Regions from separate parts of the Gibbsiella quercinecans genome, predicted to be linked through region 2. Evidence: predicted binding sites of a transcription regulator. Region 2 holds the regulator's gene; the other holds the start of a gene.
What was found. Region 2 encodes LexA, which represses DNA repair genes until DNA is damaged. Its sites were predicted from a motif close to TNCTGTATGTACATACAGNA; they were not measured.
Positions count from the first base shown of each region.

Region 1 (4,431 bases), 1.8 Mb from region 2:
GCGCAACTGCTGGATTTCATCGCGCAGTGCCGCTGCCTGCTCAAACTCCAGGTTCTGTGCATGGGTATACATTTGCGCTTCCAGTTCGCGGATTTTCTTCTCGAGCGCTTTTGGCGACAGCAGCTGATTCTGCGGCTGGCTTGCCACTTTGCCTTTGCCCTTCGCCAGGTTTTTACCGTTGACCGACTGGCCAATTTGCAGAATATCGCCGATCTTTTTATTCAGGCCTTTCGGCGTGATGCCTCGCTCGGCGTTGTATGCCTGCTGTTTGGCGCGGCGGCGCTCGGTTTCACCGATCGCCCTGGCCATGGAATCAGTAATTTTATCGCCGTAAAGGATCGCCTTGCCGTTCAGGTTACGCGCCGCACGGCCGATGGTCTGGATCAGTGAGCGTTCGGAACGCAGGAAGCCTTCTTTATCGGCGTCCAGAATCGCCACCAGCGAAACCTCCGGCATATCCAACCCCTCACGCAACAGGTTAATGCCCACCAACACATCGAATTCCCCCAGGCGCAGATCGCGGATGATCTCAACGCGCTCCACGGTATCGATATCCGAGTGCAGGTAGCGCACGCGCTCACCGTGTTCTTCCAGATATTCCGTCAGATCTTCCGCCATCCGTTTGGTCAGCGTGGTCACCAACACACGTTCGTTGATCGCCGCCCGCTTGCGGATTTCAGACAGCAGATCGTCCACCTGCGTGGTGACCGGCCGCACTTCGATTTCCGGATCCAGCAGGCCGGTCGGCCTGACCACCTGCTCGATAATTTCACCACCGGATTTCTCCAGCTCATATTTGCCCGGCGTGGCGGAAACATAGATCGTCTGCGGCGCCAGCGCTTCAAACTCTTCAAAACGCATCGGGCGGTTGTCCAACGCGGAAGGCAGGCGGAAGCCATATTCCACCAGCGTTTCCTTGCGTGAACGGTCGCCCTTGTACATACCGCCGATCTGCGGGATCGTCACGTGAGATTCGTCCACCACCAGCAAGCCATCCGCCGGCAGGTAATCGAACAGCGTGGGCGGCGGCTCGCCCGGCCCGCGCCCGGAAAGGTAACGCGAGTAGTTTTCAATGCCGGAGCAATAGCCCAGTTCGTTCATCATCTCCAGATCAAACTGGGTGCGCTGCGTCAGGCGCTGTTCTTCCAGCAGCTTGTTATTGGCCAGCAGCACTTTGCGCCGCTCGGCCAGCTCCAGCTTGATCTCTTCCATGGCCTGCAAAATACGTTCACGCGGCGTGACGTAGTGCGATTTGGGATAAATGGTAAACCGTGGCACCACCTGCTGGATCTGGCCGGTGAGCGGATCAAACAGCGACAGCCGCTCCACTTCCTCGTCGAACAGTTCCACGCGCAGCGCCAGCTCATCGGATTCCGCCGGGAAGATATCAATTACTTCGCCGCGCACGCGGAAGGTGGCGCGCTGAAAGGCCTGATCGTTGCGGGTATACTGCAGCTCCGCCAGCCGGCGCAGGATTGAACGCTGATCGATAATCATCCCGTTGGTCAGGTGCAGCATCATCTTCAGGTACAGATCCGGATCGCCCAAACCGTAGATGGCGGACACCGAGGCCACCACCACCACATCGCGCCGCTCCAGCAGCGCCTTGGTGGCCGACAGACGCATCTGCTCGATGTGTTCGTTCACCGAGGCGTCTTTTTCGATAAAGGTATCGGAGCTCGGCACATAGGCTTCCGGCTGGTAGTAATCGTAGTAAGAGACAAAATACTCCACCGCGTTCTCCGGGAAGAACTCTTTCATCTCGCCATACAGCTGCGCCGCCAGCGTTTTATTCGGCGCCAGCACCATGGTTGGCCGATTCAGATCGGCAATCACATTAGCGATCGTGAAGGTTTTACCCGAACCGGTTACCCCCAGCAACGTCTGATGCGCCAGGCCGTCTTCCAGCCCTTCTTCCAGTTTGCGGATGGCCTCCGGCTGATCGCCGGCCGGTTTGAACTCAGAATGCAGTTTGAACAGTTTACTCATCAGACTAGGCTACCCCGTGAGAAATGCGCGCTCAGGCGCCCCGTGAATCGCTTCACGGGGCGGCCCTTAAGTATGGAAAGCCCCGGCGAATTGCGCCAGTGCCATTATGATACTGGATATAAAACCAGCTTCAAGCAGATTTACCCGCCGTGGCGTTGGCGATGGGAAAACCGCAGCCTGCCGCCATTTAGCCCGGCACCAGAGCCCAGCGGCACACCAGGCAACCGCGATGCCCACGGCACAACTGCCCCAAGATCGGCCAGCCATGCACCGTTGCCCGGCTTTACGCGCACGCCGGCGATGACAATACGGTGACATTTTTATTGTCAATCACAGATTTATCCCCAAAACCCGCTCCGCGTTAACTTATCAGTAACACAACGGTAAAAATCCAGGCAAACGCATTGGCTTCATCAGGCATCGCTTGATTTTAGTTAATTATTTGATAAATATATAATTTAATAAAAAGATGAGAATACGGGCAACGCGAACACAACCCGCGCCGGCTCTCGCTTTAAGGCGTTTTTCTAAATCTAATACACAAGGTTATCCACAGGAATAGTGGATAACTCTTACCACCCCGCCAACCACGGGAGCTTCAGAAAGAACGCCTTTCGCTAGTCAAAACGGCTTAAAGGGTCTTTTTAGTTATTTTTTTCATAAAAAAATCGCTGTGTTTATGCCGATTAATGCTAATAAACCGGCCCGGCCGAAATTCATTTTCCATTTTCAACCGCCGCAAGGGGGGTTTACCTGCCCGATGGGTGAAATCCTGTGCACCATAACCAATCCCGGCAGCACCGCAAAAGTGCACACCCGGCGCTTACCGCCCAGACTTTGCCTGCGCCGCCTTGCCGCCAACCCGCCTCGCCCCTGCCGCCAGGTTAACACCACGCTAACAAGACGCTTTTTTATCGCCGCGATAAAGTTGGCCTGCTAATTGCAAAACCCCGTTAAGGATGGACAGCGCGGATAGAGAGTGAACCCCGCCTGTACGATAGAATCCTCTGCTTGAGTTGGCCTGTTACCGGTAAAACAAATCACCGCTAACGCAGTCATAAAAGCGAAACATAACGGGAATCCGGCTTTTAATGGCCATTTTTTCCTGAATATTAAATTTTAGCGGCCTTTCTGCGCTAACCACCCACGGTAGCCGGAACGGCATTTTATTCTGGCCGTTAATACACTTGGGAAAGAAACCGCTAACGCGGCGAGTACAGTTAAGGAGTGTGGATACACTCAGGACGTTGACGTTTGATTGCCATACCGGCGTTACGCCAGCGCCATTGAGGCGCACATCCACAAGTGCCAGGCCTTTGAGGAGAATGCCGATGTTAAGTTTAAGGTCGTTAAATCAGTATTACGGACAAAATCATACGCTGTGGGATATCAACCTGGAGCTGCCGCGCGGCCAATGCACCACCCTGCTTGGCCGCAACGGCGTGGGCAAAACCACACTGGTCAACTGCATCATGGGCCACTTGCCGGTGGTCAGCGGCAGTATGACCTGGCAGCCTACGGATGCGCCGCCGCAAAACCTGCTGCAACAGCCGGTGGAAACCCGCGCGGCGCTGGGTATCAGCTATGTACCGCAAGGGCGACAAATTTTTTCCCAGTTTAGCGTGGAAGAAAACCTGCAGGTGGCGCTGATGGCGGGGCGCGATAAACCGCATCGTATCCCGCCGTTGGTCTATGATCTGTTCCCCAATCTGTACGATATGCGCTCCCGCCGCGCCGGCGATTTGTGCGACGGCGAACAGCAACTGTTGGCGATTGGCCGCGCGCTGGTGCTGGAGCCGGAACTGATGATTCTGGATGAGCCGACGGCCGGCATTCAGCCGTCCATCGCGGCGGATATCACTAATGTGATCCGTAAAATCAACCGCGAGCTGGGGATGACCATCCTGCTGGTGGAACATTCATTGCCGTTCGTACGCCGCGTGGCAGATCGCTTCTGCCTGATGGATAAAGGCCGCAACGTGGCTAATGGCACGCTGGAACAGTTGGATGAGGAATTGATTAATGCCTATCTGGCAGTGTAAACAAACAGGGCGCAACGTGTACGCTGCGCCCTGCTATTACGGTTCAGGCCGGCAACGCCCCTAAATCAAGATACTGGCCAAGCGGCTGGCGCTCAATCTGCGGCAAATGCGGGATTTCCCCCAACAGCGGCGCAGCCAGCATGCGGCGCAGAGTTGCCAGGTATTCCTGATGACGAACCCCAGGCGCCACCACATCATTCGCAATCCAACCGGCCAATGTTAACCCCGCCTGCGTAATGGCCTGTGCGGTCAACACCGCATGGTTGATGCAACCCAGTTTAACGCCCACCACCAAAATCACCGGTAGCCGTTCCGCTTTTACCCAATCAGCAAAGGTATAGCTTTCCGACAGCGGGGTGAACCAACCGCCAGCCCCTTCAACCAGCAGCCAGTCTGCGCG
Region 1 covers NZ_CP014136.1:1,148,888-1,153,318, forward strand. Annotated here, with positions in the region: gene uvrB (excinuclease ABC subunit UvrB) at 1-1,989, opposite strand, end outside; gene ACN28Q_RS05275 (ABC transporter ATP-binding protein) at 3,321-4,031, shown strand; gene bioD (dethiobiotin synthase) at 4,075-4,431, opposite strand, start outside.
Region 1: a site for LexA is predicted at 2,100-2,119, ahead of uvrB (excinuclease ABC subunit UvrB). Genes of this name have one in related genera too.

Region 2 (4,431 bases):
AAGGTAAAACCTGGTGCCTGTTACCAGTGGAATTTGTTGCTGTCTTCCCAGGATTTGACTTCCTTTTCGGCCTGCTCTTTCTGGTAGCCGTAGCGTTCCTGAATTTTGCCGACCAGCTGTTCGCGCTTCCCTTCGATGACCGTCATATCGTCATCGGTCAGCTTGCCCCACTGTTCTTTGACCTTACCTCTAAACTGCTTCCAGTTACCGCCAGCTTGATCTTTGTTCATCATTTCTCTCCGTAACTAAAGTGAGTCAGTTTCAGATAATCCGGCTGGCCTAACTGACCAAAGTGAGTAACAGATTTTCCTCATCTGCACTGGATTAAGCCGTTGCCTAATCAGCCAGCCACATTACTAATATTAGCTATAGATTCTGGATTAAAAATAAAAGCCAGCAATAAACACCATAAATAAGCGATTTTTTAGTTAAAAACAACAACAAAACAACCCGATAACCAGGGTTTTCTTTACCCAGCAAGATGTAACATGATATTAACAAAAACCACAATGAATGGGAGGCTACTCCCTGGCCCGCTCGTGCGCAAACCAGGTGCCCTGCCGGTTATGGCGCAGCCAAAGCCACCCCAGCGTAATGCCACGCAGCATCTGGAACACGCACAGCGCCAGCCACAACGCATGGTTGCCGAGCAGCGGCAGAGTAAGCAACGCCAGCGCGTAGCCGGCGGCGGCAACCGCCATGCTATTACGCATTTCCGCGCCGCGGGTCGCGCCGATAAACATGCCATCCATCAGGTAGCACCACACGCTGACCAGCGGCAGCACCACCTGCCAGCCCAGGTAGTGGTTTGCCAGTTCACGCAGCGCCGGTAAGGAGGTCAGTGCGCCAACAATCTGTTGGCCAGCAACGGCGTAAATTGCCGCAAATCCCAGCGCGACCAGGCCCGCCTGCCGGCAGGCGGCGTGCCATACCTGATGCAGCTTGCGATCGTCGCGCGCGCCATAGGCATGGCCGGAGTGCACTTCCACCGCATAGGCAAAACCATCGAGCGCATAGGCAGTAAAGGTCAGCAGGTTCATCAGCACTGCGTTAACCGCCACCACTTCGCTGCCCAGCCGGGCGCCAAGAATGGTCAACGAGGCGAAGCACAACTGCAGCAGCAGGGAACGCAGCATGATATCCCGGTTCAGCGCCAGCAAACGGCCCAGGTTTCCCCGCCAGGCCTGGCGCAAGATCGGCAGTGAAATGCCCCGCCGCCTCATCACCCGCCAGGCGAGCCATAGCCCAAACAGCAGCATGGCATACTCGGACACCACCGTCGCCAGCGCAGCCCCTTGCACATTCCAGCCAAGCCCCATCACCAGCCACACATCCAGCACAATATTCAGCAGGTTGCCGGCGATCAGCAACAGCACCGGCGCACGCACGTACTGCACGCCGAGCAGCCACCCCAGCAGCACCATGTTGGCCAGCGCCGCCGGCGCACTTAACCAGCGGATATCCAAAAAGAGCCGCGCCTGCTGCAAGACTTCGCCATCGCCGCCGACAACCTGCAACGCCAGTCCGATCAGCGGCCGGCGCAGCAACAGTATCGCCAGGCCGACAATCCCGGCCAGCAGCAACGGCTGCACAAAGGCCTGGGCCAGCCGCTGCGCATCGCCGGCGCCCTGCGCCTGAGCCGCCAGCCCGGTAGTGCTCATGCGCAGGAATAAGAACAGCATGAACAGGAAGCTGGTGACCATCGCACCCACGGCGACGCCGCCAAGATAGCTGGGGCTGTCGAGGTGGCCGATCACCGCCGTATCGACCAAACCGAGCAACGGCACGGTAATGTTGGAAAAGATCATCGGCAACGCCAAACGCCACAGCGCTTTGTCGTTGTCACTAAAGAAGGCGGTAATCAAGCGCATAGCAACCTATTCCTGTGGCAGTGCGTATTGAAAAAGCAAGAAAGGCATCGCCCCTGGACAGGGGCGATTTACATCAGGGGGAAACGCAGGGGGTTAAATCCAGTCACCGTTGCGAATAACGCCGACGGCCAGCCCTTCAATGGTGAGGTTTTGCTCACGCAGATCGACGACGATCGGTTTGAATTCACTGTTTTCCGGCAGCAATTCAACCACGTTGCCGTGTTTTTTCAGGCGTTTGACGGTCACTTCATCTTCGATACGGGCCACCACGACCTGGCCGTTACGCACGTCCTGCGTTTTATGCACCGCCAGCAGATCGCCATCAAGGATACCGATGTCGCGCATCGACATCCCTTTTACCCGCAGCAGGAAATCGGCGTTGGGTTTGAACAGGGAAGGATCAACCTTGTAGTGCCCTTCGATATGCTGCTGCGCCAGCAGCGGCTCACCGGCGGCCACGCGGCCAATCAGCGGCAGGCCGTCTTCATCTTCCATCAGCAGGCGGATACCGCGCGAGGCGCCGGAGATGATCTCGATCACCCCTTTGCGCGCCAGCGCCTTCAGGTGCTCTTCAGCCGCATTCGGCGAGCGGAACCCCAGACGCAATGCGATCTCGGCACGCGTGGGCGGCATGCCCGTCTGCGAAATATGATCGCGAATCAGGTCATAGACCTCTTGCTGCCTGGTAGTTAGTGCTTTCATCCCGCCCCCTGTTTGTTTATACAGTTTTGCTGTGAGTATATACAGGTGCGGGGGGATTGGGAACCGCAGAATAAATAAAAATCAGGGAGTAGGCGCGCAAAACCGGCGAAAAACAGCCTAATGGCGGCGGCTATTCAGGCAAAGTGCTGCCACAGCACGCTGCCCCAAACAAACAGCGCCAGTATGATCGCCAGCGTCACCGCCGCCGAACCGATATCCTTTGCCCGGCCGGAAAGCACGTGGTGCTCGGTGCCCACGCGATCGACCAGCGCTTCGATTGCGCTGTTAAGCAGCTCGACGATCATCACCAGGATCACGGAACCCACCAGTAAAATACGGGCGATCGCCCCAACGTCCAGCCAGGCGGCCAAAATAATGGCGAGCACGGCGGCGAGGGTTTCCTGGCGGAACGCCGCTTCATTTTGCCAGGCGGCAATAAACCCCTGCCGGGAATAACCTGCCGCCTTAATAATACGCGTTAGACCGGTTGCTTGATTTGCCATTTACGGGCGCCTTTTTCAGGGGTAAAACATCATTTTAACGGCATCGGCTTTTTTAACACCACAGATCTGCAAAGCGGTTTCTGGTATGCTTGCGGCGCGTTGCTAACAAGAGGCTTCACGTTGTTATGTCAAGTTGGCGTAAAATTTATTATAACTTATTGAGTTCTTTACTAAAACTGCTGGTAAGAAGTAAGGTTATCCCGTCAGATCCGGTCGCGGAGTTAGGGTTGGATCCCACTCGGCCGATTTTGTACGTTTTACCTTATAACTCGAAGGCGGATTTACTCACGCTGCGGGCCCAATGTCTGGCGCAGGATCTGCCCGATCCGCTCACTCCGCTGGAAATCGACGGCACCGTACTGCCCGGCTATGTGTTTATTCACGACGGCCCGCGTGTGTTCCGGTACTACACGCCGAAAGAAGAGTCGGTCAAGCTGTTTCATGACTATCTGGATCTGCACCGCAACAATCCGGATCTCGATATCCAGATGCTGCCGGTTTCCGTCATGTTCGGCCGCTCCCCCGGCCGGGAAGGCCACGGCACCCCGCACCTGCGTCTGCTGAACGGCATACAGAAGTTCTTCGCCGTGCTGTGGCTGGGGCGCGACAGCTTCGTCCGCTTCTCCAATACCGTTTCGCTGCGCCATATGGCGAACGAACACGGCACCGATCAAACCATTGCGCAGAAACTGGCACGCGTGGCGCGCATGCATTTCGCCCGCCAGCGCCTGGCCGCGGTCGGCCCGAGCCTGCCGGCGCGCCAGGACTTGTTCAACAAGCTGCTGGCTTCCAAGGCGATTGAAAAAGCCGTTGAGGACGAAGCGCGCAGCAAAAAAATCTCTCACGAAAAAGCGCAGCAGAACGCCATTGCGCTGATGGAAGAGATCGCCGCCGATTTCTCCTACGAAACCGTGCGCCTGTCAGACCGCGTGCTGGGCTGGACCTGGAACCGCCTGTATCAAGGGATCAACGTTACCAACGCCGAACGCGTGCGCCAACTGGCGCAGGACGGCCACGAAATCGTCTATGTTCCCTGCCACCGCAGCCACATGGACTACTTGCTGCTGTCCTACGTGCTGTATCACCAGGGGCTGGTGCCCCCGCACATCGCCGCCGGCATTAACCTGAATTTCTGGCCGGCCGGGCCGATTTTCCGCCGCCTGGGCGCCTTTTTCATTCGCCGTACCTTCAAAGGCAACAAGCTGTATTCCACGGTGTTCCGTGAATACCTGGGCGAACTGTTTACCCGCGGCTACTCGGTGGAATACTTTGTCGAAGGCGGCCGCTCCCGCACCGGGCGCCTGCTGGAGCCGAAAACCGGCACGCTGGCGATGACCATCCAGGCGATGCTGCGC
Region 2 covers NZ_CP014136.1:2,979,668-2,984,098, reverse strand. Annotated here, with positions in the region: gene ACN28Q_RS13885 (CsbD family protein) at 21-230, opposite strand; gene dinF (MATE family efflux transporter DinF) at 522-1,871, opposite strand; gene lexA (transcriptional repressor LexA) at 1,965-2,573, opposite strand; gene ACN28Q_RS13870 (diacylglycerol kinase) at 2,708-3,076, opposite strand; gene plsB (glycerol-3-phosphate 1-O-acyltransferase PlsB) at 3,202-4,431, shown strand, end outside.